3 regions of the Bradyrhizobium sp. YCK136 genome follow, and region 1 is predicted to be linked to each of the others. Evidence: riboswitches for the same ligand, from Rfam matches in the RefSeq annotation. Region 1 holds a riboswitch; each other region holds the start of a gene.
What was found. Region 1 has a riboswitch for S-adenosylmethionine ahead of ACFLEY_RS09680 (metallophosphoesterase). Riboswitches for the same ligand answer to the same signal wherever they lie in the genome.

Region 1 (10,555 bases):
GGACGGAGCCGCTCCGCTGCACGGGCTACGGCGCTTACGCGCCGCAGCCGGGCCATCTCGATCATGCGGACGAGGCTGCCTGTCTCAGCCTGAACATCTGGACGCCGGCAGAGGCCGATCGGCCGCTGCCGGTGCTGGTCTTCATCCATGGCGGCGCCTTCGTCACCGGCGGCGGCGCCGACTATGACGGCGCATTCCTCGCCGCGCACGGTCCGGCGGTGATCGTCACCATCAACTACCGGCTCGGCCCGCTCGGATTCCTGCAATTGCATCGCCTTGGGCTCGGCGAGGCCAACAACCTCGCGATCTCGGATTCGCTCGCCGCCCTCGACTGGGTGCGCGCCAATATCGCGGATTTCGGCGGCGATCCTGACGCGATCACGCTGTCCGGCCAGTCGGCCGGCGCCTCGATGGTGATCGCGCTCGCAACCCTGCCGCAGGCCAGAGGCAAGTTCATTCGCGCCCTCGCGCTCAGCGCGCCCGGGCGGAACATCATGAGCGCCGATCATGCCGACGACGTTGCACGCCGCCTGCTTGCCGAGCTCGAATTAGCGTACGACCCAACCGCGATTGCCTCTTTGCCACTGCCAAAGCTCTTCGCGGCGGTGGAGCGCGTCAGTCGCGGGCTTGCGGACGAGACCGAACAAGGCACCGTGTTCGGCCCGGTGCTCGACGGAATCGTGATTCCGCGCGAGCCGCGGGACGTCTTCGCCGAAGGAACCTTGCGCGACATTCCGCTCTGGCTCGGCTCCTGCCGCGACGAGATGGTGATGTTCCTGAAGAGCACGCCGCCGGCCGCGATGATCCGCACCACCGAACGACAAGTGCGCGCCGCAGTCGGCGATGCCGGCTGGCAACGTCTGCTGGCGTATTACCGCGCCACAGCGCGCGTCGACGAGGATCCGTACGAGGCGCTGCTGTCCGACGCGTTCTGGCATCGCCCCATGGCAGATCTTGCGCGGCTTCATGCCGCGGCTGGCGGCGCGGTGTGGCTGAGCCGGTTCGACCATCGCCCGGCGCTGGAGCCGTTCCTGTCGCAGGGGCCGACCCACGGTGCCGACAATGCCTGCCTCTGGGCGCACCCGCCGGATTTCATCGACCGCCCGATCCTGAAGCGCAAGGGCGGGCCGATGACGCCCGAGGATATCGAGGTCGCCGCGCGGTTTCAGGCAAGCGTGCTGCGCTTCGTCACATCCGGCGCGCCCGACATCGCGGAAGCCTGGCCGCGGTTCGAGCCGGCCAAGGAGCCGCTCGCAATCTTCGGCCAGCCGTTCCACATTGTGCCTCTCAATGAAGGCGTGCGCTCCCGCCTGTGGGCGGAGCTGTCGGCCCAACGCGGCGCGCCGCAGGCTCCGGCCGCGCGAGCGAAGATCGGTTGATCGCAGCACCTTGGTCATGTAAGCGTTCGTCCAGCGCCGATTTGATCCTCAGCTTGCGGGCGCTTCTAAAAATGCAGCTAAAGAGACCCGCTATCCCTGCATCGTCCCGCATTGGGTGAATCGTCGGCCATCTCGAATGGAGAGGCCAAGTGAAATTTGCTGCCATCGCGGATGTGCACGGAAATCGTCCGGCGCTCGAAGCCGTCCTTGCGGACATTGCTGCGCTCGGCATCAACGAGGTCGTGAACCTGGGCGACCATGTTAGCGGTCCGCTCGAAGCGGCCCGAACGGCTGACCTGCTGATGGAGCGAGGCTTTCCGTCCATCAAGGGCGATCAGGACCGCATTCTCGTGGAGCTGTGGCAGGCCGGCACATCGGCGCGCAGCGATTTCCGAGAGCTCGAACGCAAGCATTTCGAGTGGATGGCAAGCATGCCGTCCACGCTCATGTATAGGGGGCGGGCGTTCCTGTGCCATGGATCGCCAGGGAATGATGCTGCGTTCTGGCTCGACCACATCGCGGGCGACGGCTGCCCGCGTCCGAGCCGGATTGATTCTATTGAGGCCGGCGCCGAGGGGATCGACGCCGAGATCATCCTGTGCGCACACACGCACATTCCGCGCGTGGTGCGTCTGAAGGATGGCCGGCTGGTCGTCAATCCCGGCAGCGTTGGATTGCCCGGTTACGACGGGAAGATGCCCGTTCCCTACGTGGTCGAGGTCGGCACCCCTCATGCGTGTTACGCAATTCTGGAGCATGCCAACAGAGGCTGGTCCGCGACGCTCCGCTACGTGGCCTACGACACCACGGCCATGGCAGCATTGGCGCGGGCCAGGGGAATGCTCACCTGGGCGAGCGCGATTGCAACGGGCTGGGTGCAGCGGGATCACCTGTAATCTGCTTCACACGCGAATGCGCCGAGTAACGCTAGATGAAGTGAGGCCTCGCTTCCGCGCGGCCCGCTTCGGAGCTGGCGATGATTGCTGCACTGGCAAGAGCAATATCCCGCGCGACGGGAACCAATGTCGATGTCGAGACTCTGAAAGTCGTCGTCATATTCTCGGGAGCGGGCCTGCTGCTCTCACTCGTTGCTGCAATGATCTACGGACAGGCTGTCAACGCCGCCTTATTTTAGGCTCGTGCGCGTTCATCGCGCGCCTCGCCGCCTGTCCCGGCTGGTTCAGCGCAGGAACGGCACGGGATGGGCCGCGCGATGGAAGAAGTTGATCAGGGTGTTGATGTCGAACACCGGCAGACCCGACACCTCGGCGACGTCCCGCGAGAATGGGCACATGTTGGTGCACTCGAACAGGATCGCGCCGGGATTTTTGCAGGACGCCATGAAGGCTTCCGTCATCTCGATCATCTCGGCGCGCAGCACGTCAGTGTCCAGCTCTTCGCGGCCGAGAATGTAGGTTGCGGGAAACTGCGCATCGGGCTTCATGCCCTGGATTTGAACGAGAATGTCGTCCGGCGACCAGCCGACGCCGCGGAAGTGCCCTTCGTTCATGTGGTGGCCGCGTTCGGTGAAGATGCCGATGACCTTGCCGGGCGGCAGCATGGCGTGGATCAGCGGCGCCTGGATCAGGCTCGAGGTGAAGACCGGGATGTTCACGGCAGCCGCGAGCTGCTTCTGGAACGGCGCGAGGAAGCCGCAACTCGTCGTTATCGCTTTGACGCCGTCGGCTTCCAATTCGCGGGCCGCGGCGATGAACGGCTCGAGCAGGGTCGGATCGGGCTGGTCGCCCATGATCCTTGTGGCGTGCGCGCCGCGCACGATCTTGTAGCGCACCGGGAAGTCGTAGGAGAGCGCGTTGCCGATGTCGCCGCGCGGGCGCGGGAAGCGGGTATCGAGCATCAGAATGCCGATCGTCTCGCCGTAATTCGTGAAGCCGCCGCGGAGTTTCATGGTTCGTCCCACCGATTCGGGATGGTCGTGGCCGGCAGTCTAATGCGTTTCGTGAAACCGGCTGAGGAGGGACTTCCGCCGTTCGCTGCGCGGCTGGCGGATCATCTCCTCTGGCGTACCGATCCCGGCCATGACGCCATCATTCATGAAGCCGACGCGGGCTCCGGTACGGCTTGAGCACCGCGAATCCCCAGACATACATCGCGGATTGGCGCTCAGAACTGCACTTCGCCGGGAATGTCGTCCGCGCCGAGACCTACGGCTTCAAAACCCTTCAACATCCATTCGCGGGTCTGGCCCAGCGAGCGGTTGTAGTCGGCCCAGGCGCTGAGGAAGTCCTTGTAGCGCCGGTCGCTTTCGGCGCGGATGCCCATGTTGGTCGGCAGCGTGAGCAGCGGACGTGGCACCGCGAGCTCACCGAGCGTCGGGTTCTTCTTCAAGGTCGCGACCGAAAGCACCGCCAGCGAAATGTTGCAGTCCGCGCGTCCGGTTGCGACGGCGAGGATCGCCTCGTTGCGCTCCTTGAAGCCGAGGATCGTCGCCTTCGGGCAATAGCGGCGCGCGATCGTCTCGTGGGTCGAGCCGATGTCGACGGCGATCTTGACCTCGGGCTTGTTCAGCTCGGCCCAGGTTTGCGGCTTGGCAAAACCCTTTTTGGTGATGGCGGTGAAGGAGTGCACCAGGATGGGCGTGGAAAAGTCGATGACCAGCGAGCGCTCCGGTGTCGGGTTCACGGCGAAGGCAAGGTCGATCTTCTCGGCCTGGAGATCCAGGATCTGGTTGCCCCAGGTCGATTCCAGCGTCTCGACCTTGGCACCGAGCTTGCCGGCGATGTCGTTCGCCATGTCGATGCAGGCGCCCGACCATTGATTGGTGGTGAGGTCCTTGTGGAAGTAAGGATCCTGGCCGGCGATGACGGCGATCCGCAGCACGCCGCTCTTCTTGATCCGTTCGAGCGTCGAGCCCGGCGCGGTGTCGGCCTTGGCCGAACCGGTTGCGGCGATCGCGGCTCCGGCGAGGGCGACAGTGGTGAGTGCATCCCTGCGATTCATGGCAGTCTCCTGGGCAGTCGCTTCTGGACATTCGAACCCGGCGTCTGGACTATTTCTGTATTCAGATTAAAATGCAATACGGTATTTTAAACTGGACAGGAAAGACAGGCCCGTGCGCGCTCTCTTCGTCGATGCCAATGACACCCTTGCCGCGGTGACCGAGAAACTGCTGCGCGGGGACAGCCTTCCGGTCGGCATCAACCGCAACCCCGCGATCACTCCCGACGACCTGCCACGCCTTCTTGACGGTGTTGAGATCATGATCGTCGACCATACCGCGGTGCCGACGGCGATTGCCGCGAAATGTCCTGCCCTGAAGCACGTCGTCTTCCTCGGCACCGGCGCGCGCAGCTACATGAATCCGGAGGAGCTGGGCCAGCGCGGCATCTCGGTTCACACCATCAAGGGCTATGGCGACACCGCCGTCGCCGAATGCGCGATCGCCCTGATGTGGGCCTCTGCAAAGAGCTTCGGAGAGATGGATCGCGGCATGCGCGAGGGCAATTGGCTGCGTCGCGATGCGCTGCAGCTCACCGGCAAGACGCTCGGCCTGATCGGCTTCGGCGGCATCGCGGCGGAAGCCGCGCGCATGGCGCTTGGCTGCGGCATGAAGGTGATCGCCTGGAACAGATCGCCGAAGACGCATCCCGGCGTCGAATTCGTCCCGCTGGAGAAGCTCCTCGCGGACAGCCACGTCGTCTCGCTGCATCTGCTCCTCAACGACGAGACCAAGGGTTTCCTGTCGCGCGAGCGCATCGGGATGATGCGCCCCGGCGCCATCCTGATCAACACCGCGCGCGGCGCCGTGGTCGACGAGGAGGCGATGTGCGATGCGCTGCGCTCGGGCCACATCGCCCATGCCGGCCTCGACGTCTTCACCGTCGAGCCGCTGCCCCCGGGCCATCCGCTGACCAAACTGCCGAACGTGACGCTATCGGCGCATTCGGCGTTCCGCACGCCGGAGGCGAGCGACAACCTGATCGGCGCGGCGCTCGATCATTGCCGCCGCATCATCGCGAATGGGCGGTAGTGCAAACAGCAGGGGCGGGCATGACGCCTGCGCAGGGAGCGGGAAGCCTTTCGATCTTGCACCTCCTGTTGGCCTGTCCTACGCCACCTGCGAACGACATTTTCGCGAGGCGCCCGAGCGCGTCGCCAAAGCCTGCAGGGAGCTGTCATGACCATTCGTAACACCCGCACCGGGGGCCAGATCCTGATCGATCAGCTCGTCGCCCAAGGCGTCGAGCGCGTCACCTGCGTGCCGGGCGAGAGCTATCTTGCGGCGCTGGACGCGCTGCACGACAGCCCGATCGACGTGATGATCTGCCGCGCGGAGGGCGGCGCCGCGATGATGGCGGAGGCCTATGGCAAGCTCACGGGGCGTCCGGGAGTCTGCTTCGTCACCCGCGGCCCCCGGCGCGACCAATGCCAGCCACGGCGTCCACATCGCGATGCAGGATTCGACACCGATGATCCTGTTCGTCGGCCAAGTCGATACCGGCATGCGCGAACGCGAGGCGTTCCAGGAGCTCGACTACAAGGCCGTGTTCGGCACCATGGCGAAATGGGCGGTCGAGATCGATCGCCCCGACCGCATTCCGGAACTGGTCGCGCGCGCCTTCCGCGTCGCGATGCAGGGCCGTCCGGGCCCCGTGGTGATCTCGCTGCCGGAGAACATGCTGACCGAGACCGCCGCCGTCGCCGATGCCATGCGCATCGAGCCGGCGGTGAGCTGGCCCGCGCCCGCGGACATTGAGCGTGTCGGCGCCATGCTCGCGAGCGCCAAGGCGCCGCTCGTCATTCTCGGCGGCTCGCGCTGGACGGATGAGGCGACCAAGAGCATCGCGCGTTTTGCCGAGCGGTTCGACCTGCCGGTGGCGACCTCGTTCCGCCGGGCCTCGCTGATCGACGCCGACCATTCGCATTATGCCGGCGATCTCGGCATCGGGCCGAGCGCGGGCCTGAAGGCGCGCATCGACGGCGCCGATGTCGTTCTGCTCATCGGCGGCCGCATGTCGGAGATGCCGTCCTCGTCCTACACGCTGCTCGACATTCCGACCCCGCAGCAGAAGCTGATTCACGTGCATCCGGGCTCGGAAGAGCTCGGCCGCGTCTATCAGCCGGCGCTCGCGATCCAGGCGACGCCCGCCGCGTTCGCCGCGGCGGGCGAGACGCTGAAGCCCTCCGGGGCGGTTGCCTGGAAGGGCGAGGCCGCCAAGGCACATGCCGATTACCTCGCCTGGACCGAGAAGGCGCGCGAGCTGCCGGGCACGTTCCAGTACGGCCAGGTCATGACCTGGCTGCGCGACCGGCTGCCGAAGGACGCGATCGTCTGCAACGGCGCCGGCAATTATGCCGGCTGGATCCATCGCCATCACCGCTTCCACAGTTTTGCCTCCCAGCTCGCCCCGACCTCGGGCTCGATGGGGTACGGCGTGCCGGCGGCGGTGCTGGCAAAGCGCCAATATCCGGATCGCACCGTCGTTGCCTTTGCCGGCGACGGCTGCTTCCTGATGAACGGCCAGGAGTTTGCGACCGCCGTGCAGTACGACGCGCCGCTGGTCGTCATCATCGTCGACAATTCGCAATACGGCACCATCCGCATGCACCAGGAGCGCGACTATCCCGGCCGCGTCGTCGGCACCCAGCTCAAGAACCCGGACTTTGCGATGTACGCCAAGGCGTTCGGCGGCCACGGCGAGCGCGTCGAGCGCACCGAGGAGTTCGCGCCGGCGTTCGAGCGCGCGCTGGCTTCGGGCAAGCCGTCGATCCTCCACTGCATCATCGATCCGCGCGCGATCTCGGTCGGCAAGGACTTTGTGCCATCGGTGAAGGCGTAAACGATGCCCGAAGGCCGCCATGTCGCCATCATCGGAGCCGGCGCGGTCGGCGTGATCAGCGCCATCGAGGCGCTGCGCGAGGGCCATCGCGTCACGCTGATCGATCCCGGCGAGCCCGGTGGCGAACAGGCGGCGAGCTACGGCAACGCCGGCTGGCTCTCCTCGCATTCGGTGATTCCGCCGGCCGAACCCGGCATCTGGAAGAAGGTGCCGTTCTATCTGATGGACCCGCTCGGCCCGCTCGCGATCCGCTGGTCGTATTTGCCGAAGGCGCTGCCTTGGCTGATCAAGTACCTGCTCTCGGGCTGGACCGAGGCGCGCGTGGAAAAGACCGCCTTCGCGCTCCGCGATCTACTGAAGGACGCGCCGCTGCTGCACCGGAAGCTCGCGGAAGAAGCCGGTGTCTCCGAATTGGTCGAGCGCAACGGCGTGATGCATGTCTTCCCGTCGCGCGGCAACTTTGACCACGATCTCGGCTGGCGGCTGCGCAAGCGTGTCGGGGTCGAGTGGCTGGAGCTCAATGCCGACGAGATGCGTCAGCGCGAGCCGGACCTGCATCCGCGCTACAGCTTTGGCGTGGTGGTGGAAGAAGCCGGCCGCTGCCGCGATCCCGGCGCTTACGTTGCGGCACTGGCCAATCACGCGTTGGCCAGCGGCGCGAAGCTCGTGCGCGCCAAGGCGACGGGGCTGAAGCTTTCCGGCAACAAGCTCGTCGCTGTCGTCACCGAGACTGGTGAGATTGCTTGCGATGCTGCGGTGGTCGCCGCCGGCGCCAGATCGAAGCAGCTCACCGCGTCCGTGGGCGATTCACTGCCGCTCGAGACCGAGCGCGGCTATCACGTCATGATCGAAAATCCCGAGTCCGGTCCGCGCAGCTCGATGATGGCGTCCGACGCGAAAATGGTCGTGAACTGGACCAACAAGGGCCTGCGCGCCGCCGGCACCGTCGAGATCGCCGGCCTCGAGGCCGCGCCGAACTGGAAGCGCGCCGAGATCTTGCGCGACCATCTCTTCAGCATGTTCCCGAAACTTCCGAGGGACATTCCGGCCGCGCGCATCAAGACCTGGTTCGGTCATCGTCCCAGCATGCCGGACGGACTGCCCTGCATCGGCCACGCGCGCGCCTCGCGCGACATCGTCTATGCCTTCGGCCATGGCCATGTCGGCCTGGTCGGCTCGGCCCGCATCGGGCGTCTCGTCGCCCAGCTTCTGAGCGGCAAGCAGCCCGAGATTCCGCTCGCGCCGTTTTCGCCCACTCGCTTCCTCTGAGGTCGCACCATGACCACTCCTACCAACTCATCCTCCCGCATCGCCCGTGGCGGCAAGGCCATCTATGGCGCGCCGCTCGGTATCCTGATGCTGGAAGCGCGCTTTCCGCGCATTCCCGGCGACATGGGCAACGGCACGACCTGGCCGTTCCCCGTGCTCTATCGCGTGGTGAACGGCGCCTCGCCGGAGAAGGTGGTGCTGAAGGGTGCGGCCGGCCTGCTGCCTGATTTCATCGACGCGGCCAAGGACCTGGTGCGGCTTGGTGCGGAGGCCATCACCACCAATTGCGGCTTCCTCTCGCTGTTCCAGAAGGAGATCGCGGCGGCCGTCGGCGTGCCGGTTGCGACCTCGTCGCTGATGCAGGTGCCGTGGGTGCAGGCGACCTTGCCGCCCGGCAAGCGCGTCGGCCTCGTCACGGTGTCGGGCTCGACGTTGACGCCGGCGCATCTCGAAGGTGCCGGCGTGCCGCTCGACACGCCGCTGGTCGGCACCGAGAACGGCAAGGAATTTTTCCGCGTCCTGATCAAGGCCGAGAAGGACGACATGGACGTCGGCTTGGCCGAGCGCGACGTGGTCGAGGCGGGCAAGCTGCTGGTCGCAAAGAACCCCGACGTCGGCGCCATCGTGCTCGAATGCACCAACATGCCGCCTTATGCGGCGGCGTTGCAGGCCGAGGTCGGGCTGCCGGTCTATGATATCTATTCCATGATCACCTGGTTTCATGCTGGACTGCGCCCGCGCGTCTTCGCCTGATTCCGGGTGTCGTAAAGCTCTGAACAAACGCTGCTACGCTGTCCTTTGCATTGCAATCGTCTTCACAGCCCCGGTATATTGGGCTGTGTTCGGGCATGAATGCAGCTTATGAAAAGCAACGTGGAACTGGCTTCCGATAGCATCGTCGATCGCGTCTATGAGCAGCTCAAGGCGATGGCCGTGAGCTACGAGTTCAAGCCGGGCGAACGGCTCAACGAAGGCGAGCTGGCAAAACGTCTCGGCGTCAGCCGTACGCCGCTGCGCGAGGCGCTCAACCGTCTCAACACCGAAGGCTTCCTGCGCTTCACGCCGGGCAAGGGCTTCTTCTGCCGTGAGCTCGACGCACACGAGATCTTCGATCTCTACGAGCTGCGCAAGTCGATCGAGGTCGCCTCGGTCCGTCTCGCCATCAAGCGCGCCAAGGACGAGGACATCGACGCGCTCCTGAAATTCCTCGAAGCGACCGGTCCCGATCCCGGCGAGCGCTCCTCGGTGGAGCTGGTCGAGCTGGATGAGACCTTTCACGAACGGCTGATGGCGATGTCGAACAACGCCGAGATGCTGCGCGTGCTGCGCAACGTCAACGCCCGCATCCGCTTCGTGCGCTGGATCGACATGGACCGCGTCAACCGCTCCAACACGCAAGCCGAGCACCGCGCCGTCGTCGAAGGGTTGAAGGCGCGCAATGAGGAGGCTTGCGTCTCCGTGCTGGAGAAGCACATCGACCGCCGCCTCGACCGCATCACGTCCGCGATCAAGGAAGGCTACGCGCAGATTTATATGCCGGCCGCGAGGTCGGCGGCGAATTGAGCAGCAAGCCTCGATGATGGTGCCCTCCCTTCTCCCCTTGTGGGAGAAGGTGGCGCGAAGCGCCGGATGAGGGGTATCTCTCCGGGAATTACAAACGCGCATGAGTGCGCGGAGACAAACCCCTCACCCAAGTGAGCTCGCGTCAACCTGCGGTGATGCCCTCTCCCACAGGGGGAGAGGGCGCAGCAATGCGCATCGCGCTCGTATTAGATTCATCCGAAAGAGCGCCAGCTATACAATCCGTCGATACCAGATCGTGCCAGACGGTCAGAGCTTTCGCGCGCGAACGTCGCTAGGATGATACCCGAAGCAAGAGAAGTCCACCTTTCGAGGAAAGATCGCAAGGTGCTTGAGGCGTGCTGTCGCTCACCGGTGACGTTGCAGCGCGATTTGAAGCGGGCGCGGATAGTTCTGTTGGCGGCGGATGGGCGCAGCACCCGGTCGATCGCCAAGGAAGTTGGGGTCCAGCCGCGGATTGTCAGCCTTTGGCGGCATCGCTATGCCGACCATGGCCTTGAAGGGCTGCAAGACAAGCCGCGGCCT
Region 2 (10,555 bases), 2.6 Mb from region 1:
CCGCTTTGACGCCTCGCGCCTGGGCACGGCGAAGGATTCCGGCGCGCTGCTCGGCCGCGGCCATCTCGCCATGACCATCGACCAGGGCCCCGACATGAGCCGCTACCAGGGTCTGGTCGCGCTCGACGGCGGCAGCCTCGAAGGCGCTGCCCACGAATATTTCCTGCGCTCCGAGCAGATCCCGACGCGCGTGCGTCTTGCGGTCGGCGAGGAGTGGCGCTCGAACGACGGCGGCAGGCATCGCTGGCGCGCCGGCGGCATGTTGATGCAGTTTCTGCCGAAGGCGCCGGAGCGCGCGCGGCAGGCGGACTTGCATCCCGGCGATGCGCCCGAGGGCGCCGAAGTGCACGCCGTCGCCGAAGATGACGCCTGGGTCGAGGCGCGCTCGCTGGTCGAGACCGTCGAGGACGTCGAGCTGATCGATCCGGAACTGTCCGGCGAGCGGCTGCTCTACCGCCTCTTCCACGAGCGTGGCGTGCGCGTATTCAAGCCGCTGGTCCTGAAGGCGCAATGCTCCTGCTCGCGCGATGCGGTCGCCGCGATGCTGAAGAGCTTCTCGCCGGACGATCGCGCCGCGATGGTCAAGGACGACAAGGTCGTTGTCACCTGCGAGTTCTGCTCGTCGGTGTACGATTTCACGCCCGATGAGGCGGGCGTGGAGGACGCGTAACTCTATCCTCCGTCATTGCCAGCGCAGCGAAGCAATCCAGAGTCTTTCCGCAGTGGCAGTCTGGATTGCTTCGCTGCGCTCACAATGACGACGGGAAAACAGCCTGCCAAGTGCTCGGACATCGTAGGGTGGGCAAAGCGTAAGCGTGCCCACCATCTTTCTGCGTCACCACCGAAATGGTGGGCCCGCTTCGCTTTGCCCACCCCACGGCCCCGCCCCTAGTTCAACACCCGCTTGTTGTCCGGGCTATCCAGCGAAAACGTCGGCACGTCGATCTCGAAGCGTTCGCCGCTTTCGCTGACCATCTGGTAGCGGCCGGTCATGAAGCCGGAGGCGGTCGAGAGCGGCACGCCGGAGGTGTATTCGAAGCGCTCGCCGGGGGCCAGGGTCGGCTGCTCGCCGACCACGCCCTCGCCCTTCACCTCCTGCTGGCGGCCGGTGGCGTCGGTGATGATCCAGTGCCGCGTCTTGAGCTGCACGGTCTCCTCGCCCGAATTGGTGATGACGATGGTGTAGGACCAGAAGTAGCGGGAGCGGTCGGCCGACGACTGTTCCGGAACAAAGTTCGGCTCGACGGTCACTTCGATCTGGCGGGTCACGGCGCGGTACATGGCTGCCATCATAACGAAAACCCGGCCGGGAACCAAACGCCGCAAGCGGCTTTCGCGACATCGTCCCGCCAGAATTCGCGGAGAAAGACACCCCAAAGAAAGACACCCTTATGTGATCCGGCCGCTTTGCGAGACGACGGCCGGACCGGTACAATCCCTATAACGTCGCGATTTGTGTGAGGGTTTCCAGGCCCCGATGACCATTGCGGACCAAGTGACGGGATCGACGATCGCGGGGGCCAAGCCTGCGGATGCAAAGCCGCGTGCGGCCGCGCCGGCCATCTCGCTGCCCGCCATCGGCGAGCGCGAGCTCCGGCTCGACCTGTTCCGCGGCCTCGCGCTGTGGCTGATCTTCATCGACCATCTGCCGTCGAGTCTTTTGACCTGGTTCACGATCCGCAATTACGGCTTCAGCGACGCCACCGAGATCTTCATCTTCATCTCCGGCTACACCGCCGCCTTCGTCTACGGCCGCGCGATGCTGGAGAGCGGCGTCGTCATCGCCACCGCGCGCATCATGCGCCGGGTCTGGCAGATCTATGTCGCCCACGTCTTCCTGTTCACGATCTTCCTCGCCGAGATCTCCTACGTCGCGACCAGCTTCGAGAACCCGCTCTACACTGAAGAGATGGGCATCATGGACTTTCTCAAGCAGCCCGACGTCACCATCGTGCAGGCGCTGCTGTTGCGCTTCCGTCCCGTCAACATGGACGTGCTGCCGCTCTACATCGTGCTGATGTTGGCGCTGCCTTTGATCCTGTGGTCGATGAAGTGGAAGCCCGATGTCACGCTCGGCCTCTCGGTCGTGCTCTACGCGGTCACCTGGGAATACGACCTCTACTTCTCCGCCTATCCGAACGGCTTCTGGGCGTTCAATCCGCTGGCCTGGCAATTGCTGTTCGTCTTCGGTGCATGGTGTGCGCTCGGAGGTGCGCGGCGCATGTCGCGTATTCTGGCTTCACCGGTGACGATGTGGATCGCGATCGCCTATATCGTCGCGGCGTTCTACGTGACGCTGACCTGGTATGTGCCGCAGCTCTCGCATCTGATGCCGAAGCGGCTCGAGCAGTGGATGTATCCGATCGACAAGACCGACCTCGACGTGCTGCGCTTCACGCATTTCCTGGCGCTGGCAGCGCTCACCGTGCGCTTCCTGCCGCGCGACTGGCCGGGCCTGAAATCGCCCTGGCTGCGGCCGCTGATCCTGTGCGGCTCGCATTCCCTGGAGATCTTCTGCCTCGGCGTCTTCCTGGCCTTCGCTGGTCATTTCATCCTGGCCGAGGTCTCCGGCGGCGCCGTCATGCATGCGGTGATTAGTCTCTCCGGAATCCTGATCATGTGGGGCGTGGCCTGGGTGATTTCGTGGTACAAGCGCGTAGCTGACAAGAGCGGTGCGAAAACCAAGAACGCCGTCGGCAACGCCGATCTGGCGGGAGGGGGCTGATGAAGGCGAAGGTTCTCCTGAGCCTGATCCTGCTATGCGGTGGCCTCGCCGCGCCGTCGGCGCGCGCGGAGGATGCTGCGCCGCCCGCTCCGGCCGCGCCCGCAGCCTGCGAATTGCCGTCCTATCTGCTCACCAGCGAAAGCCAGCTTCCCAAGGTCGCCGACGCCATCAAGGCCGGAAAACCGCTCGAAATCCTGGTCATCGGCAGCCGTTCGACCACGATTCCGGCCTCCGAGGACGCTTCCTATCCGGCACGCATGCAGGCCATTTTGAAGGACAAGCTGTCGCCATCGGAAGTTGTGCACGTCTCCGTAGAAATACAGAGCAAGAAGACGGCAGAGGAGGCGGCCGCCAGCTTCGTTAAGCTGATGGAAGCAAAAAGGCCTACTTTGGTCATCTGGCAGACCGGGACCGTGGATGCTATCCGAGCAATCGATCCCGACGATTTTCGCGGTGCGGTGACCGGAGGGGTTTCCGCATTGCAAAATGCAGGGGCTGACGTCGTGTTGATGAACTTGCAGTACAGCCCGCGTACCGAAACCATGATCTCGGTGCCGCCCTATCTCGACAATATGCGGGTGGTGGCACAGGAGCACGACATCCCGCTGTTCGACCGTTTCGCGATCATGCGGCAGTGGAATGATCAGGGTCAGTTCGACCTGTTCAGCCCGTCTCGCGGGCCTGAGCTCGCGAAACAGGTCCACGATTGCCTTGGCCGGGCGTTGGCACAGTTCGTGATCGACGCAGCCCATCTGGGGCCGGCCCAGCAGCAAAATTGAGGTCTAGTGTTAATGAGTTCTAACCGCCCTTTTTGCCTGACGTCATGGCTGGCTGTACCCGTGGCGGCGGCGCTGCTGTTGCTGACTCCTGTTTCGCAGTCGCGCGCGCAGGCGCAGGCGGCGCAGGCAACGCCCGCGCCCGCGCAGGCCGCTAATCCCGCTCCGGCATCGCCCTCCCAGACCACCGTCGCCGCGACGTCTCCCGAACAGCGCGGCATCACCGCGCGCGCCATCGACAAGGTGAAGCAGGTCGCGAAATCCGCCGGTGACGTCTTCAACCGCGTCCCCTGCCTGCCGCCGAAGGGCGGCGCGAAGGCGATGGGCTCGCTGCCGCATGTCGCGGGCAAGCTCGTCGCCGGCAAGCCTGTCGTGATCGTCGCGTTCGGCTCGTCGTCGACCGCCGGCTACGGCGCAAGCTCGCCCGATTTCAACTATCCGAACCGTCTTGCGGCGCAGCTGCGCCGGCAATATCCGACCGCGGACATCACCGTCATCAATGCCGGCGTCGGCGGCGAGGACGCGCCCGATGAAGCGCCTCCAGAAGGAGGTGATCGACGTGCATCCGGACATGGTGATCTGGCAGGTCGGCACCAACGCCGTGCTGCGCAATCTCGATCCCGGCGACACCGCCAAGATGGTCGAGGACGGCATCGCCCGCATCCAGGCCGCCGGCGGCGCCGATATCGTGCTGGTCGATCCGCAATATTCGCCGGCCGTCAACCAGCGCAAGGAGAGTGCCGGCAAGATGGTGAAGCTGCTCGGCAAGGTCGCCGAGCTCCGTCACGTCGGCATCTTCCCGCGCTTCGAGGTGATGCGCGACTGGCACGAGAATCAATCGATCCCGGTCGAGAGCTTCGTGATCGCCGACGGCCTGCATATGAACGATTGGGGCTACGCCTGCTTTGCCCAGCTCCTCGGCGACGACATCATCCGCTCCGTCGGCCAGATCAAGCTCGGGGTCAACGTGCCCGGGGACGTGCGGGCGTACCGGCCGATGTAGTTCGGCTGCATAGCCGTAGGGTGGGCAAAGGCGCGCTCTTCGCGCGCCGTGCCCACCATCTATCGCCAGCTCGGTGGTGAATGGTGGGCACGCTTCGCTTTGCCCACCCTACGAGAGCTCAATCGCCTCACGCCTTCTCCAGCGCCGCCGTCAGGTCCTCGATCAGATCGTCCGCATGCTCCAGCCCCGCGGAGAAGCGGATGAAGCCCTCGCTGATGCCGAGCGCGGCGCGGTCTTCCGGCTTCAGGCGCTGATGCGTCGTGGTTGCCGGATGGGTGACGAGGCTCTTGGCGTCGCCGAGATTGTTCGAGATCTTCGCAAGCTTGAGCTCGTTGAACACGCGGAACGCGGCCGCCTTGCCGCCCTTGACCTCGAAGCCGACCAGCGTCGAGCCGCCGCGCATCTGCTTCTTCACGAGCGCTGCCTGCGGATGATCGGCGCGGCCGGGATAGATCAATCGCGAGATCTTCGGATGGCCGGCCAGCACTTCCGCAACGCGTGCCGCGGTGTCGGTCTGCGCGCGCACGCGCACGGCCAGCGTCTCCAGGCCCTTGAGCAAGACCCAGGCGTTGAACGGCGAGATCGACGGCCCGGTCTGGCGCATGAAATTGTGGAGGTGCTCGGCGACGAAGGCTTCCGACGACAGGATGATGCCGCCGAGGCAGCGGCCCTGGCCGTCGATGTGCTTGGTCGCGGAATATACCACGACGTCGGCCCCTAGCGCGAGCGGGCTCTGCCAGATCGGCGTCGCAAACACGTTGTCGACGACGAGCCGCGCGCCGCCCTTGTGCGCGATCTCGGCGATGCCGGGGATGTCGAGCACGTCGAGCGTCGGGTTGGTCGGGCTCTCCAGGAAGAACGTCTTGGTGTTCGGCCGCAAGGCCCGCTGCCACTGGTCGAGATCGAGGCCGTCGACCAGCGTGGTTTCGATGCCGTAGCGCGGCAACAGATCCTGAATGACGTAGAGGCACGAGCCGAACAGCGCGCGGGAGGCGACCACGTGGTCGCCGGCCTTCAGCGGCGCCAGGATCGCGGTCGTCACCGCGGCCATGCCGGTCGCCGCCGAACGCGCCGCTTCGGCGCCTTCGAGCTCGATCATGCGGCGCTCGAACATCGAGATGGTCGGGTTCGAATAACGCGAATAGATGAAGCCGGGATCCTCGCCCTTGAACCGCGCCTCGCACTCCTCGGCGCTGTTGTAGACGTAGCCCTGGGTCAGGAACAGCGCCTCCGACGTCTCGCCGAATTGCGAGCGCAGGGTGCCGGAATGGACCAGGCGGGTTTCGGGACGGTAAGTGGCAGGCGACTTCGACATAGGTACCTCCGACATGACCGTCTCGTCGAAATCACAAAAAAACCGGCCTGGATATATCCACGGGCCGGGATCACAGAGGTCCCCGGCCTGTTTAGCGACTTATTTAACGTGGCTGCAAGCCGGCCGGCTCAAATCACCACGGGATAAGTGATGCTCATATTCCGCAATGGCCTTTCCGTCAAGGCGTCCATCGGATAGCCGTAAAAGGCTAGTATTTCCCGCACGTCCGGATGCGTTTGACCCCTGACGAGGACCCCCGGTTGAGCTTCACGATCGCCGCCGACGCCAATGGTATCCTGCCCGACCGCATGATCGCGGCGATGGCGGAGGCGGGCCTCATCCTGCCCGCATACGATTTCGTCGAAAGCCAGATCCAGCCGGCGAGCCTCGATTTGCGCCTCGGTGACATCGCCTATCGCGTCCGCGCCAGCTTCCTGCCCGGTCCCGGCGCCACGGTGGCCGAGCGCATCGACGAATTGAAGCTGCACGAGTTCAGCCTTGCCGACGGCGCGGTGCTGGAAACCAACTGCGTCTACATCGTGCCGCTGCTCGAGAGCCTGGCGCTGCCGCCGGAGATCGTCGCGGCCGCGAACCCCAAGAGCTCCACCGGCCGGCTCGACGTCTTCACCCGCGTGATCGCCGACGGCACCCGCCGCTTCGACATGATCGGCGCCGGCTATCACGGCCCGCTCTATGCCGAGATCAGCCCGAAGACATTTCCGGTGCTGGTGCGCGAGGGCTCGCGCCTGTCGCAGGTGCGCTTCCGCACCGGTGACGCCATCCTCAATGCCGACGAGCTCGATGCGCTGCATGCGTCCGAGCGCCTCGTCGACATCGACGATGCCGATCTGTCCGGCGGCGTCGCCGTCTCCGTCGATCTCTCCGGCGAGAAGGCGAGCGGCTTCGTCGGCTACCGCGCCAAGCGCCACACCGGCGTCGTCGACGTCGATCGCCGCTCCGGTTATTCCGTCGAGGACTTCTGGGAGCCGATCTCGGCCCGGCCCGACGGCAGCCTGATCCTCGATCCCGGCGAGTTCTACATCCTCGCCTCGAAAGAGGCCGTGCAGGTGCCACCCGACTTTGCAGCCGAGATGGTGCCGTTCGATCCGCTGGTCGGCGAATTCCGCGTGCACTATGCCGGCTTCTTCGATCCCGGCTTCGGCTATGCCGGTGCCGGCGGGTTGGGATCGCGCGCCGTGCTGGAGGTGCGCTCGCGCGAGGTGCCGTTCATCCTCGAGCACGGCCAGATCGTCGGCCGCCTCGTCTACGAGAAGATGCTCGCCCGCCCCGACGCGATGTACGGCCAGCGCATCGGCTCGAACTACCAGGCGCAGGGATTGAAGCTCTCGAAACATTTTCGGGTGTAGCGACATCTCCAACTGTCACGCCCCGTCTCGACCGGGGCATCCAGTACGCCACGGCGTCTCGATTCAATCATAACTGCCTCTGGAATACTGGATCGCCCGGTCTTCGCCGGGCGATGACACCGAGTCTGTGGCTGGTTGCGCCGCCCCAGCCGCGATGACACACTCCCGTAAAACAACAAGCCGGGAGCGAACATGACCGCCGCAGCTGACTCCGCGCAGGAAGCCCAATGGAAGCGCTGGCGCGCGGTCGCCGATCTCTATCACGCCTATTTCACCGGCCTTATCCTCACCGTCGTTACGCGGCGCGGCACCGCGGATGCCGCGGAGTTCGTCTTCCGCGTGTTCCGCCGCCAGCAGCAGGAGCGTTTCCTGCCAGGGCTGGAAAAGCTCGGCCTCAGCCATCTGCCGCCGGCGGTCGCTGCTGCGCAATATCACTACCTCTCCAACTGGATCGGCGGCGTGCATGTCGAATACATGTACGAGAGCGACACCAAGGCCTGGATACGCTATCCGCCGCCGCGCTGGATCTGGAAGGGCACCGCGATCTGCGGCGTGCCGGGCGAGGTCTCGCGCGCGATGCTGCGCGGCTGGCACGCCAATAACGGGGTTGCGCTCGGAGATCTTCGCCTCGGCTTCGTCTGCACCAAGCAGAGCGTCGACGGCCAGGACGGGCTCGAAGGCTATTATCATCAATACGACCATCCGCTCGAACTCGACCAGCGCCTGGTGTTCGCGCGGCATCTGGAAGCGCCGCCGTTCGATGCGAAGACCGCGCCGGCGCTGCCGGTCGCGAGCTGGCCGAAGCCGCGGCTGGAAAAAGCCTATCGCAACTATGCGATGGAATATGTCCGCACCGCCGCGCCCGTGATGGTGCAGCTGTTCGGCCCGGAGGACGCCGGCTATCTGCTGCATCTCACCGGCAAGCTGATCGGGATGCAGTATTTCGACGAGGTAGCGGCCGCACTCGCGACGAGCCGCGGCGGCGCGAGGGAATTCGCATCGTTCCTGAACGCGCTGTTCGCTGCCCAGGACGACAATGCTGAGATGACGCAGTCCGAAGGCACCTTCGAAATCCGCCAGCAGAGCTGGAAGCTGATGGACGACGTCGCTGATTGTCACCGCGCCTGCGCCAAGGTGCTGGAGGGATTGTTCGAGGGATTGGCTGCCGGCTGCGGCCGGCATATCGGCGTCCACATGCGCCCGGCCGCAGGCGGCCGGGCGCCGTTGGTCTGGACGATTGGCTGACGAGAACGGCGCGGCCACTTCGCCTCTCCCCGCGTGCGGGGAGAGGCCGGATTGCATCGAAGATGCAATCCGGGTGAGGGGGACTCTCCGCGAGTCCAACTCGCATCGTTTTCGCGGACGCGGCCCCTCACCCCAACCCTCTCCCCGTAAGAACGGGGAGAGGGAGACGAGAGACCGCAATTCCACGGGCTGAAATGCGCTGCCGCAGGGCACGCCTGCATCAGGCGCAGGAGGAATCGGCAATTGCCGTGCTAACAAGCTTCTCGCTGCGCCTTCTGCGCGAAGAAATTCATTGGCACATCTAGTCATTGCCGCACCGCAAATGGCGCTCGTGCCCGGGAGAGGACATGTCCGACATCGCCGAAATCCCGGTCGATGAACAAGAGCGCCCGCTGCCGCCGCCTCCGCGGCCGGTGAGGAGCGCGCTGATGGACGGACCGATCCTGCGCACGCTGCTCGGGCTTGCCTGGCCGAACGTGATCGCGCTCTCGGCCGGCACCTGCACGGTGATCGCGGAGACCTCCTATATCGGCCGGCTCGGCGTCGAGGCGCTGGCCGCGATGGCGCTGGTGTTTCCGACCGTGATCCTGACCATGACGATGTCGGGCGGCGCGATGGGCGGTGCGGTGGCCTCCGCCATCGCACGCGCGCTCGGCGCCGGCGACCGCGAGCGCGCCGGCACGCTCGCCGCGCATGCGCTGCTGATCGGCGTCACGTTCGGTCTCGTCTTCATGCTGGGCATGCTGATCTTCGGGCCCAAGGTGCTCGAGATGCTCGGCGGCCGCGGCGATGTGCTGACGCACGCGATCGCCTACACGCAGGTGTTTTTCGGCGGCGCCGTGCTGCCCTGGCTGCTCAACACCATGGCGGGCGTGCTGCGCGGCACAGGCAATATGAGGCTGCCCTCGTTCCTGATCCTCAACTCCGCGGCCTGGCAGATCGTGCTCGGCGGCACGCTGGGTCTCGGGCTCGGACCGGTGCCGCAGTTCGGCATGCGCGGCGTCGCGGCCGGCGCGCTGATCGCCTATTGCATGAACATCGGCGTCATGGGCTGGTACCTGTTCTCAGGCCGCGCGCGCGTCGTCCCGAAGCTGCGCGGCCTGCGCATCCAATGGGCGATGTTCTTCGACATCCTGAAGGTCGGCGCCATCGCCTGCTTCTCGCCGCTGCAATCGGTGCTGACGATCTCGATCTTCACCCACATGCTGGCGAAGTTCGGTACCGCGATCCTCGCCGGCTACGGCATCGGTGCGCGGCTCGAATTCCTGCTGACCTCGATCGCGTTCTCGTTCGGCATCGCCTCGGTGCCGATGGTCGGCATGGCCGTCGGCGCCGGCCGCATCGCGCGCGCCCGGCGCATTGCCTGGATCGCGGGTGCGAGCGCATTCGTCGCCGTCGGTGCGCCGGCGTGCCTGGTCGCGCTCTTCCCCGATCTCTGGGTCAACATCTTCACCGACAGCGCGACCGTCCGCGCGGCCAGTCACCAATATCTGTCGACGGTGGCGCCGTTCTACGCCTTCATCGGGCTCGCCTCGACGATGTATTTCTCCTCGCAAGGCGCGGCCAAGGTGATCGGCCCGGTGCTGGCGCAGACCGCGCGGCTGATCTACATCTCGGCGACCGGCTGGTGGCTGTCGACACATGAGGCGACCGCGCAGAGCTTCTTCTGGCTGGCCGCGAGCTCGATGGTCGTGCTCGGCCTGCTGTCGTGCTCCAGCGTGGTGCTGACGCGCTGGGGACCGCGCAAGAGCAAGCCCGCGATCAGGCCGGCTCTCTCAGGCGTCGCGGATTAGCGATGCTTGTGGCGGCGATGGCCGCCACCGCCGCCGATATTGGCGAGCCGCATCAGCTGCGGGATCATCGCCATCATGTCGCCGCCACTGGTGCCGCCGAGCATGCCCATGATGTCGCCGCCGCCCATGCCCGTTGGCATATAGCCGCCTCCGCCCATCGGGGTGTAGCCGCCATAATTGGGCGCACCAAAGCCGCCGCCAAGATTGCCGCCGCCGAGGCCAGCGCCGCCCATCATGCCGCCGAAGCCGCCGCCACCATTCTCCATCATGCGGCTCATCATCGGGCCCATGGTCTGCATCAGCATGGCGAAGCGGCGCTTGCCCATCTTCG
Region 3 (10,555 bases), 1.0 Mb from region 1:
TTGTGCTTCTTCCTTCCCCCGTGTGGGAGAAGGTGAATAAACCGGACTCCACTTCGCCTCAAAACGTTTTAAAATCATCCGGGGAAGGGATTACCGACATCGCATGACCTCGCCGACCGACGATCGATCGCCGAAATTGCCGCGCGGCTGGCTGCGCGCAGCCGTGGTGTCGACGATCGCGTTCGCCTTCGTCGGCGCGGCGGCGGGCTTCATCGCGTTCCTGTCGCAGTTGCGCGGCGCCGAGATCGCGCCGGACCGCAAGGCGGACGGCATCGTGGTCCTGACCGGCGGCTCCTCGCGGGTGTCGGATGCGATGGAGCTGCTGGCTGCCGGCTACGGCAGGCGGCTCCTGATTTCCGGGGTGCATCCGACCTCGACCGCAAGCGACATCTCGCGGACCCTGCCGGAGAACCAGTCCTTCATGACCTGCTGCGTCGACCTCGACCGCACCGCGCTCTCGACCCGCGGCAACGCCGCGGAGGCGCGGCGCTGGGCGCAGGCGCGCCGGTTCAAATCGCTGATCGTGGTGACCTCGAACTATCACATGCCGCGCGCGCTGGTGGAATTCTCGCACGCAATGCCGGAGACGATTCTGATCCCGTTCGCCGTGGTCGGCGACAAATGGCGCGAGGAGCCGTGGTGGGCCTCGGCGTCCACCTTGCGGCTGCTGCTGTCGGAATATGTCAAATATATCGCGGCCGAAGTCAGGGTGCGGCTGGAGGATTTCGGGATTGACCTTTCGCCCGAAGTATCGGAGCAGCCTCCCGGGATGCAGCCGAAGCGGCCCGCCACTGCACAGGCCAATTGATCGGCAATTGATCGGATCGTCGATGTTCTTGATTTTCCTGCGCTCGCTCGTGTTCAACGTGCTGTTCTACGCCGTGCTGGTGTGTCTCGCGATCGTGGCGCTGCCGACCTTTGCAATGCCTCCGTGCGCCATGCTGACGGTCGCGCAATGGTGGGCGAAGGCGACGCTGGTCCTGATGCGGGTGATCTGCAACATCAAGGTGGAATTCCGCGGGCAGGAGAAGATCCCGCAGGGGCCGCTGGTGATCGTGGCAAAGCATCAGTCGTTCTGGGAAACCTTCGTGCTGCCGGGATTCTTCGACCGCCCGATCTTCATCCTCAAGCGTCAGCTCATGCAGATCCCGGTGTTCGGTCAGTTCCTGGTCAAGACCGGGATGATCGCGATTGACCGCAAGGCCGGCGTGAAGGCGCTGCTGGACATGACGCGGCGGGCGCGCGACGCGGTGCGCAGCGGCCGCCAGCTCGTGATCTTTCCGGAAGGCACGCGCCGCGCGCCGGGCGCGCCCCCCGACTACAAGACCGGTTTTGCGCAGATCTATTCGTCCTGCGGCGTGCCGTGTCTGCCGATTGCGCTCAATTCCGGCCTGTTCTGGCCGCGCCGCACCTTCATGCGCTATCCCGGCACGCTGGTGGTGGAGTTTCTCGATCCGCTGCCGCCGGGCCTGCCGAAGGACGAGTATCTCTCCCGCGTGCAAACGGCGATCGAAGAGGCGACCGACCGCCTCGTCGAAGCGGGCCGCAAGGAGCAGGAGCAGCTGATCGGTTCGGCGCCGAGCTACGCGCCGACTGGCAGCTAGCGGCTTTCGCGATCTTCGCTCGGAGCCGGCGCGTGCAGGGAATGCGCCTCCCCATGCAGCATCGTCGCGAGCTGATGCAGTTGCTTGTCGCGAAAGCCTTCGGCCTCGATCGCCTTCACCGTCGCCGTCACGTAGTCGCGGTTGGCCCCGGACTGGCCGTGCCCCTGGAGCACGTGGCGATGCTGATCGGCGAGCGACAGCCGGCCGGCATATTGCACATGGCCGCGGTCGACGACATAAGCGAGTGCGGAGACGCGCTGCCGCGCATCGTTCTCCAGCCACACCGAACGCATCACCTCGCGATAGACCGACGTCACCTGCTCGCGTTCCCGCAAATAGGCGACGACGTCGGCACGGTTCTTTTCGGCGACGCGGAAGGCGATGCCGCGACAGGCGCCGCCGCGATCGAGCCCGAGCACCAGGCCCGGCTTCTCCGGCGTGCCGCGATGCACGAAGGAATAGACGCAGAGCGCACGATGCTCGCCGACCAGCCGCGCCGGGACGCGCTCCTCGAACTCGAAGCCCGGCCGCCACATCAGCGAGCCGTAGCCGAACACCCAGAGGTCGCCGTTGGCTGTGGTGACGGAGGGGAGGGTGATTTCCGACATGGCGGGCACGGCTACCAGAACCGCGCCCCCAAGCGAAGCGAATTCTCCGCCTTTCGGAGCAAGCCAACCTCGCTTACATTTGACAAAATCTGAGGCCAAAGGGTCGCCGCATGTCCAATCTGACCGTTGCCGCAGGCCGCCGCCCCCGTTGGGGCCTTTTCATCGCACCCATTCTCCTCCTGATCCTCGCCGTCGCGTGGAGCTGCTTCTGGTTCTACGCCGCTTCGCAGGCCGAAATCGCCGCAGACGCCTGGCGCGCGCAGGAGGCCAAGTCCGGCCGCATCTATGATTGCGCCAAGCGCTCGATCGCGGGCTTCCCGTTCCGCTTCGAGGTCCAGTGCTCCGGCGCCAGCGTCGCCCTGGTCTCGCAGAACGCGAGCAAGACGCCGTTCACGGCGAGGCTCGACAACATCCTGGTCGTCGCCCAGGTCTACGATCCCAAGCGCGTCATCGCCGAATTCTCGGCGCCGGCGACCCTCACCGACGGCGTTACGCAAAACACCTTCGTGGTGAACTGGAGCAAGGGCCGCAGCAGCGTGGTCGGCCTGCCGGCGGTGCCGGACCGCGCCTCCATCGTGTTCGACGATCCCGTCATCAACCGGCTCGACGGCAGCGTGCAGGTGCCGCTCGCGCGCGCCAAGCAGGTCGAGCTGCACGGGCGCCTCGCGGACGGATCGCCGTCCGATCATCCCGTGATCGAGACCGTGCTCCACGTCGCGCAGGGCAGCATCCAGGGTGTTCACCCCTTGCTCGCCGAGCCGTTCGAGGCGGACACGCGCGCCAAGGTCACCGGGCTCTCCGACCTCACCCCAAAGCCATGGCCGCAGCGCTTCCGCGAGATCCAGGCCGCCGGCGGCCATATCGAGATCGTGCAGTCGCGGATCCAGCAGGGCGAGATGATCGCGGTCGCGGCCGGCACGCTCGGGCTCTCGGCCAATGGCCGACTCGACGGCGAATTGCAGATGACGGTGACGGGCCTCGAGCGCGTGATCCCGGCGCTGGGTATCGAGAAGATGCTGGAAGAGGGTGTGCCGCAGGCAACCCTCGACCGCGTCGCGCCCGGCGTGAAGTCGCAGGATCTCAACAATCTGTTCGGCGCGCTCGATCGCGCCGTTCCCGGCCTCGGCAAGGTCATCAAGCAGAACGCCAATGCCGGCGTCGCCGCCGGCATCAATTCGATCGGCACCGAGAGCACGCTGGAAGGCAAGAAGGCCCGCAGCTTCCCGCTGAAGTTCGTCGACGGCGCCGTGCTGCTCGGCCCGGTCAAGGTCGGCCAGATTCCGCCGCTGTATTGAAACCTCTCTCGTCATTCCGGGGCGATGCGTAGCATCGAACCCGGAATCCATTTCACCGCGTGCGCTGTGGCCCAATGGATTCCGGGCTCGCCCTTCGGGCGCCCCGGAATGACAGGAGCTACGGCTTCTTCAGCGCCGCATGCGGCCGGCCGAAGTCCGGCGCCGCCGAATCCTGGCCGATCTCGACGATGCCGCGACGGATGGCGCGGGTGCGGGTGAAGTGGTCGAACAGCGCTTCGCCGTCGCCGCGCCGGATCGCGCGGGTGAGTTTTGCCAGATCCTCGGTGAAGGTGCCGAGCATCTCCAGCACGGCTTCCTTGTTGGCGAGGAAGACGTCGCGCCACATCGTCGGGTCGGACGCCGCGATGCGGGTGAAGTCGCGGAAGCCGCCGGCGGAGAACTTGATCACTTCCGATTCCGTCACCTGCGCCAGCTCGTCGGCGGTGCCGACGATGGTGTAGGCGATCAGATGCGGCAGATGGCTGGTGATCGCGAGCACGAGATCATGATGATCCGGCGTCATCACCTCGACCTTGGCACCCATCGCAGCCCAGAAGGCGCGCAAGCGATCGGTGGCCGACGCGTCGACGCCTTCCGGCGGGGTGAGGATGCACCAGCGGTTGATGAAGAGCTCGGCAAAGCCGGAATCCGGCCCCGAGTGCTCGGTGCCCGCCACGGGGTGCGCCGGCACGAAATGAACGGTCTTCGGCAGATGCGGCGCCATGTCCCTGACGATCGCGCCCTTCACAGAGCCGACGTCGGAGACGATCGCGCCGGGCTTCAGATGCGCGGCGATCTCCTGCGCCACCGGTCCGCAGGCGCCGACGGGAATGCAGAGGATGACGAGATCGGCATCCTTCACCGCTTCCGCATTGGTCGCCACGACCTGATCGACGATGCCGAGCTCGAGCACCCGCGCGCGCGTCTTCTCCGAGCGCGCGGTGGTGACGATCTCGCCGGCCAGGCCCTGGAGCTTCGCAGCGCGCGCGATCGAGCCGCCGATCAGGCCGAAGCCGATCAGGGCGACGCGCTGGAAGTGCGGCTGTACGCTCATTTGCCGGCCATGAAGTCGCGCAAACCGTCGACGACGAGGCGGTTGGCCTCCTCGGTGCCGATGGTCATGCGCAGGGAATGTGGCAGGCCGTAATTCTTCAATGCCCGCAGCACGAGGCCTCGCTTCGTGAGGAAGGCGTCGGCGTCGTCCGAGGTCCTGCCCCTGTCGGTCGGGAAGTGGATCAGCACGAAATTGGCGACGCTCGGCGTCACCTTCAGGCCGAGCTTGCCGATCTCTTCGGTCAGCCAGTTGCGCCAGGTCTCGGTGAACTGCTTCGACATCGCCTGATGCGCGGTGTCCTCGATCGCGGCGACCGCGGCGTACATTGCCGGCGTCGACACGTTGAACGGACCGCGGATGCGGTTGACCGCGTCGATGATGTGCTCGGGCCCGAACATCCAGCCGATGCGCAGCGCGGCGAGGCCGTGGATCTTGGAGAAGGTGTGCGTCACCACGGTGTTCTCGGTGGTGGCGACGAGCTCGATGCCCATCTCGTAATCGTTGCGCGAGACATAGTCGCAATAGGCGGCGTCCAGCACCAGCAGCACGTGAGAGGGCAGGCCGGCGCGCAGGCGCTTGACCTCGTCGAACGGAATATAGGTGCCGGTCGGGTTGTTCGGATTGGCGAGCCACACCAGCTTCGTCTTCGGCGTCACAGCCTTGAGGATGGCGTCGACGTCGCAGGTGAGGTTCTTCTCCTGTGCAATGACGTTCCTGGCGCCGACCGCCATGGTGGCGATCGGGTAGACCAGGAAGCCGTGGGTGGTGGAGATCGCCTCGTCGCCCTGGCCGAGATAGGTGTGGGCGAGCAGGTTGAGGATCTCGTCCGAGCCGGCGCCGCAGATGATGCGGTTGGGGTCGAGGCCGAAGGTGCGGCCGATGGCTTCGCGCAGCACCCGCGAGGTGCCTTCCGGATAGTCTTCCAGATGATCAGCCACCTTCTTGAAGGCCTCGATCGCCTTGGGGGAGGGGCCGAACGGCGTCTCGTTGGCCGAGAGCTTGAACACCTTGCGGCCCGGCTCCGGCACCGGGCTCTTGCCGGGCGTGTAGGGCGCAATATCGAGAATGCCGGGGTTCGGCACGGGGCGGGACATCTTCAACTCCGGAATGGCAGGCGGCTCGTAACTTACGATTTCGACCCGGTCGGGGGCACCGTATAGCGCGTCGCGTGGCTGCCGACGAGGGCCGTGGAGCGCACCGAGGCCCCCGCCTCGATCAGGGCAGCCTTGATCTTTTCGATGCTGCTCGCGCTCGTGACCGAGACCAGCAGCGCGGCGCCATCGAAGGCGGTATCGGGCACCGCCACGATGTCGGCGAGCGGCGACAGCGCCCGCGCGATCTCGGCATTCCATCCCGAGACGCGCACGCTGAAGGTCTCGACCTCCGTCACCAGGGCACTGTCGGCGACGCGTGAGATCGCGAACACGGGCAGCGCGGCCGGATGGTCGGCACGCTCGACGAAGGGCAGCCGCGCGATGATCTTCGGTGCGCCTTCTGCTTCCAGCTCCAGCCACCACGGGGTGCGGCTGGAAGTCGCCGAGACCAGCGCCAGATCGCCCTTGGATTTCGCGACCGCCTCGACCGCGGCCTGCGCGCTGAAATGCGCCACGTAAGGCACGGTGAAGCCGAAATGGAATCGCACGGAATCGCGCATCGCGGGCTCGCTCACCGAGATGTCGGCATGCACCGCGAACGGCGCCTGCACGTAAGTGAACGTCGCGATGATGACGCGCCAGATGCTCTCGACCGTGTCGAGCGGCAGGATGCCGCGATGGCGCTCCACGATCCGCCGCATCATGTCGGCCTCGCGCGCAGGCCGGAACGCCGAGCCCACCTCCTGGGTCTGCTTCACCTGGATCAGGCGGTCGATGATGTCGCCGCGCTGCATCAGGAGGCGATGCATGCCCTCGTCGATCGCGTCGATCTCCTTGCGCAATTCCTGCAACGATGGTGGCGCGGGCGGACGTTGGGACATATCTGGCAAGTGCTGTTGAGAGGCGTTCCAATGCGGGTCCATCAGGTCGGACCCGCTGCGGTCGATGTCTTGATTAGGCAGTCGGAGCGGCGAAAGCAAAGAGAAATGCAAAGGGAAATCGGGCCTTTTCGGCTGACGCGACGGGGACGAATTTGGTCAATCAGGACCGTATCTTGACGAAAACCGTCCAAGCCGTTAAGTTTTGCCTGTTCCGTGGTCATTTGAGCCGGCCGGCTTGCAGCCACGTTAAAAAACTCGCTAAACAGGCCGGGGACGCTTCCGATCCCGGCCGAACCTATCGTTCAGGCCGGGTTTTTTATGGCCTGATGCAAGTAGCGCTCTGAAGTCCGATCGCAAACGAGGTCGATGGTCAGATGGTTGGCGTCACGTCGATATCCAGTCCCGCGATCAGTGCCGATGAGCGGTCGCATGAAGTGGATCATCCGAGTTCGCTCGTCGCGCAGTTCGGCGCCGATCGGCCGTTGCCGCTCGACTGCGGCATAGATCTCACCCCGTTCCAGATCGCCTACCAGACCTATGGCGAGCTCAACGCCGATCGCTCCAACGCGATCCTGATCTGCCATGCGCTGACCGGCGACCAGCATGTCGCCAATGTGCACCCCGTCACCGGCAAGCCCGGCTGGTGGGAAACCCTCGTCGGTGCGGGCCGTCCGCTCGATCCGAGCCAATACTTCATCATCTGCGCCAATGTGATCGGTGGCTGCATGGGCTCGACCGGGCCGGCCTCGATCAATCCCGCGACCGGCAAAGTGTGGGGCCTGGATTTCCCGGTCATCACCATCCCCGACATGGTTCGCGCGCAGGCGATGCTGATCGACCGGCTCGGCATCGACACGCTGTTCGCGGTGGTCGGCGGCTCGATGGGCGGCATGCAGGTGCTGCAATGGACGGCGGCCTACCCCGAGCGCGTGTATTCCGCGCTGGCAATTGCCTGCTCGACGCGGCACTCGGCGCAGAACATCGCCTTTCACGAGCTCGGTCGCCAGGCTGTGATGGCCGATCCCGACTGGCACAATGGCGGCTACGCCGATCGCGGCATCCATCCGCATCGCGGCCTTGCGGTCGCACGGATGGCGGCGCACATCACCTATCTCTCCGACGCGGCGCTGCATCGCAAGTTCGGCCGGCGCATGCAGGACCGCGACCTGCCGACCTTTTCGTTCGACGCCGACTTCCAGGTCGAGTCCTATCTGCGCTACCAAGGCTCGTCCTTTGTCGAGCGCTTCGACGCCAACTCCTATCTCTATCTGACGCGAGCGATGGACTATTTCGACATCGCCGGCGACCATGGCGGCGTGCTGGCGAAGGCGTTCGCGGGCATCAAGACGCGCTTCTGCGTGGTCTCTTTCACCAGCGACTGGCTGTTCCCGACCTCGGAATCGCGCGCGTTGGTGCATGCGCTGAATGCGTCGAGCGCGCGGGTATCGTTCGCCGAGATCGAGACCGATCGCGGCCATGACGCCTTCCTGCTCGACGTGCCCGAATTCTTCGACATCGCCCGCGCCTTCCTGGAATCGGCCGGCAAGGCGCGCGGACTCAACGGCAGGGGTGGCTAGGATGTCAGTGCAGGAAGTGCTGCCGCTGGGCGGCCTTAGCGCGGGACAGTCCGGTCATTTTCGCGCCGACCATCTGCTCGTCGCCGAGATGGTCAAGCCGGGCTCCAAGGTGCTCGATGTCGGCTGCGGCGACGGTGATCTGCTCCAGCTTCTGGAGACCCGCGGCATCGACGGCCGCGGCATCGAATTGTCGCGCGAGGGCGTCAACCGCTGTGTCGCCAAGGGCCTCGCGGTGGTGCAGGGCGACGCCGATACCGACCTCGTGAACTATCCCGATGATGCCTTCGACTACGTGATCCTGTCGCAGACGCTCCAGGCGACGCGGCAGCCGCGTGTAGTGCTGGAAAATCTCCTGCGCATCGGCCGCCGCGCCATCGTCTCGTTCCCGAACTTCGGCTTCTGGAAGATGCGGCTCCAGCTCCTGATCGGCGGCCACATGCCGCGCACCGAGAACCTGCCGGCGACCTGGTACGACACCGCCAACATCCACTTCTGCACCATCAAGGATTTCGTCGAGCTCTGCGACGAGATCAACGTCAAGATGGAACGCTCGGTGGCGCTCGATCTCTATGGCCGCCCGGTGCCGCTGAACCTGCCCTGGTGGGTGTGGAATATGTTCGGCGAGCAGGGCGTGTTTCTGCTCACGCGCGGGCAGGGGAAGTGACGCCGTAGGCGTCATTCCGGGGCGGCACGAAGTGCCGAACCCGGAATCTCGAGATTCCGGGTTCGCTCTTCGAGCGCCCCGGAATGACTGGGTAAACTAATGCGCCGCCACCGACCTCGGATCGCGCGCCGGCCAGCGACCTGCTTCCACCAGCGTGACGAACCGCTCCACGGTCTCGTTGAACAGCGCGGGCTCCTCGAGGTTGAGCACGTGCCCCGACTTCGGATACATCGCGAGGCCCGCGGCCGGAAGATGCTTCTTCAGGAACAGGCTCGGCCCGACGCAAGGGTCATCCTCGTCGCCACAGATGATCAGCGCCGGCGTCGCGACGCCCCTGATCGCGTCCGTCGTGGTGTAGATCGAGGGACGGCCGCCCTGGAAGCCGCGCATCGTGCGCGCCGATCCCCTGGCATCGTGCCGCGCCAGCGCGGCGTAGAAATCGGCGTAGCCGCGTGGGTCCTTGACCAGGAAGGGAATCCGGCTCGGCGCCTCGCGCGTGACTTTTGCCACCTCCGTGGAGCCGAGCGTCTCGAATTGCTCGGCATTGGCGCGGCATTGCCTGCGCCAGGCGTCGAGATTCTCGATCTCCGAACCGGAGCCGACGCCGGCTAGCGTCATCGACAGCGCCCGCTGCGGCGCGTTCAGTCCGATTTGAAGCGACGAATAGGCGCCCATCGAGAGCCCGACGAGATGCGCGCGGTCGATCCTGAGATGATCGAGCACCGCGAGCGCGTCGGTGTAGAAATGCGTGTAGGTGTAGACCTCGCCCTCAGGCACGTCCGACGGCGTGTAGCCGCGCGCCGAATAGGTGATGCAGCGGTGGCCGCGCGAGAAGTAGCGCATCTGCGGCTCCCAATTGGTGTAGTCGGCCGCGAACTCGTGCAGGAAGATGATCGGCGTTCCCTGGCCCGCTTCCTCGAAATAGATGCGGACGTCGTCCCTGGTCGTGGCGTGGGGCATTAACCGTTTCCCTCTCTTCTAGCCGCAGATGGAGGATCGCAGTTAATGCTGTTGTCCGCAATGCGGCAGCGTCAGGCCGGCACCGACACAAAATCAACCCAGCTATTCACCGGCACGGTGTCTTTTTCTCGCCACATGGGGCGGCTTAACGGCCCGAGGGATGTCGGCCGCGCACGGGCCGGCTGGGAAGTGGGGGTGTCAACGAAGGATGACTAATGTTCGAGTTGTTTGCGTCTCGCCTGTCGCGTTGTGTTGTCGCGCTGGCGCTGTTCTTCGCGGCGGTCGCCGCGTTCTCGTCTCCGGCCTCGGCACGGCCGCATCGTCATAGCGCAGAGCGGCATGCTTACGCGCATCACGCCAGCAGATATCATCATTACCGGCACCAGGCCCGCAGTTCGCGCTTCGAGCGCAGCGCGGCGCAGTTGCAGGCCGGCGGCTTCATGGACACGCAGGCCAGCTACGATCCGAACGCCAATAGCGGCGGCATGGGTGACACGCGCTATCTGGGCGGCGGTGAAATGGGCATCGGTGAAAACGTGAGCCGCGCCGGCAAAGTGAGCCGCGCCCGTAACATGAGCCACGCTGTCAACAAGAGCAGCGCTGGCGACAATGGCAACGCCGGCAACATGGGTATGAGCAGCGGCTTCGGCGGCGGATCGGGCCTCGTGTCCGAGGCGCGCCGTTATCTCGGCGGCAACCCGACCGGGCGTGGCAGCCTGTGGTGCGCGCGCTTCATGAACATGGTGCTTGAGAAGACCGGCCACCGGGGCACCGGCTCGGACATGGCGAATTCATTCGCGCGTTACGGCACGCGTGTC

Region 2: it holds a riboswitch for S-adenosylmethionine, as region 1 does, so the genes downstream of both, ACFLEY_RS44935 (O-succinylhomoserine sulfhydrylase) here and ACFLEY_RS09680 (metallophosphoesterase) in region 1, are expected to answer to the same signal.
Region 3: it holds a riboswitch for S-adenosylmethionine, as region 1 does, so the genes downstream of both, ACFLEY_RS04890 (homoserine O-acetyltransferase) here and ACFLEY_RS09680 (metallophosphoesterase) in region 1, are expected to answer to the same signal.

Annotation. Positions count from the first base shown of each region.
Region 1 is NZ_CP172424.1:2,054,812-2,065,366, forward strand. It holds gene ACFLEY_RS09675 (carboxylesterase/lipase family protein) at 1-1,379, shown strand, start outside; SAM riboswitch at 1,403-1,481, shown strand; gene ACFLEY_RS09680 (metallophosphoesterase) at 1,529-2,275, shown strand; gene ACFLEY_RS09685 (hypothetical protein) at 2,356-2,514, shown strand; gene ACFLEY_RS09690 (aspartate/glutamate racemase family protein) at 2,560-3,288, opposite strand; gene ACFLEY_RS09695 (transporter substrate-binding domain-containing protein) at 3,504-4,340, opposite strand; gene ACFLEY_RS09700 (NAD(P)-dependent oxidoreductase) at 4,453-5,370, shown strand; partial or broken gene ACFLEY_RS09705 (thiamine pyrophosphate-binding protein) at 5,518-7,180, shown strand; gene ACFLEY_RS09710 (NAD(P)/FAD-dependent oxidoreductase) at 7,184-8,449, shown strand; gene ACFLEY_RS09715 (aspartate/glutamate racemase family protein) at 8,459-9,202, shown strand; gene ACFLEY_RS09720 (GntR family transcriptional regulator) at 9,323-10,012, shown strand; gene ACFLEY_RS09725 (IS630-like element ISRj1 family transposase) at 10,310-10,555, shown strand, end outside.
Region 2 is NZ_CP172424.1:9,267,891-9,278,445, reverse strand. It holds gene ACFLEY_RS44960 (Hsp33 family molecular chaperone) at 1-670, shown strand, start outside; gene apaG (Co2+/Mg2+ efflux protein ApaG) at 889-1,281, opposite strand; gene ACFLEY_RS44950 (OpgC domain-containing protein) at 1,478-2,725, shown strand; gene ACFLEY_RS44945 (lipolytic enzyme) at 2,725-3,504, shown strand; gene ACFLEY_RS44940 (SGNH/GDSL hydrolase family protein) at 4,001-4,504, shown strand; gene ACFLEY_RS44935 (O-succinylhomoserine sulfhydrylase) at 4,632-5,819, opposite strand; SAM riboswitch at 5,890-5,969, opposite strand; gene ACFLEY_RS44930 (2'-deoxycytidine 5'-triphosphate deaminase) at 6,050-7,186, shown strand; gene ACFLEY_RS44925 (hypothetical protein) at 7,379-8,431, shown strand; gene ACFLEY_RS44920 (MATE family efflux transporter) at 8,779-10,224, shown strand; gene ACFLEY_RS44915 (hypothetical protein) at 10,221-10,555, opposite strand, start outside.
Region 3 is NZ_CP172424.1:1,011,738-1,022,292, forward strand. It holds gene ACFLEY_RS04855 (YdcF family protein) at 104-808, shown strand; gene ACFLEY_RS04860 (1-acyl-sn-glycerol-3-phosphate acyltransferase) at 831-1,604, shown strand; gene ACFLEY_RS04865 (gamma-glutamylcyclotransferase) at 1,601-2,212, opposite strand; gene ACFLEY_RS04870 (DUF2125 domain-containing protein) at 2,323-3,507, shown strand; gene ACFLEY_RS04875 (prephenate/arogenate dehydrogenase family protein) at 3,626-4,561, opposite strand; gene hisC (histidinol-phosphate transaminase) at 4,558-5,655, opposite strand; gene ACFLEY_RS04885 (chorismate mutase) at 5,688-6,536, opposite strand; SAM riboswitch at 6,740-6,819, shown strand; gene ACFLEY_RS04890 (homoserine O-acetyltransferase) at 6,911-8,113, shown strand; gene metW (methionine biosynthesis protein MetW) at 8,115-8,777, shown strand; gene ACFLEY_RS04900 (alpha/beta fold hydrolase) at 8,874-9,737, opposite strand; gene ACFLEY_RS04905 (TIGR02594 family protein) at 9,953-10,555, shown strand, end outside.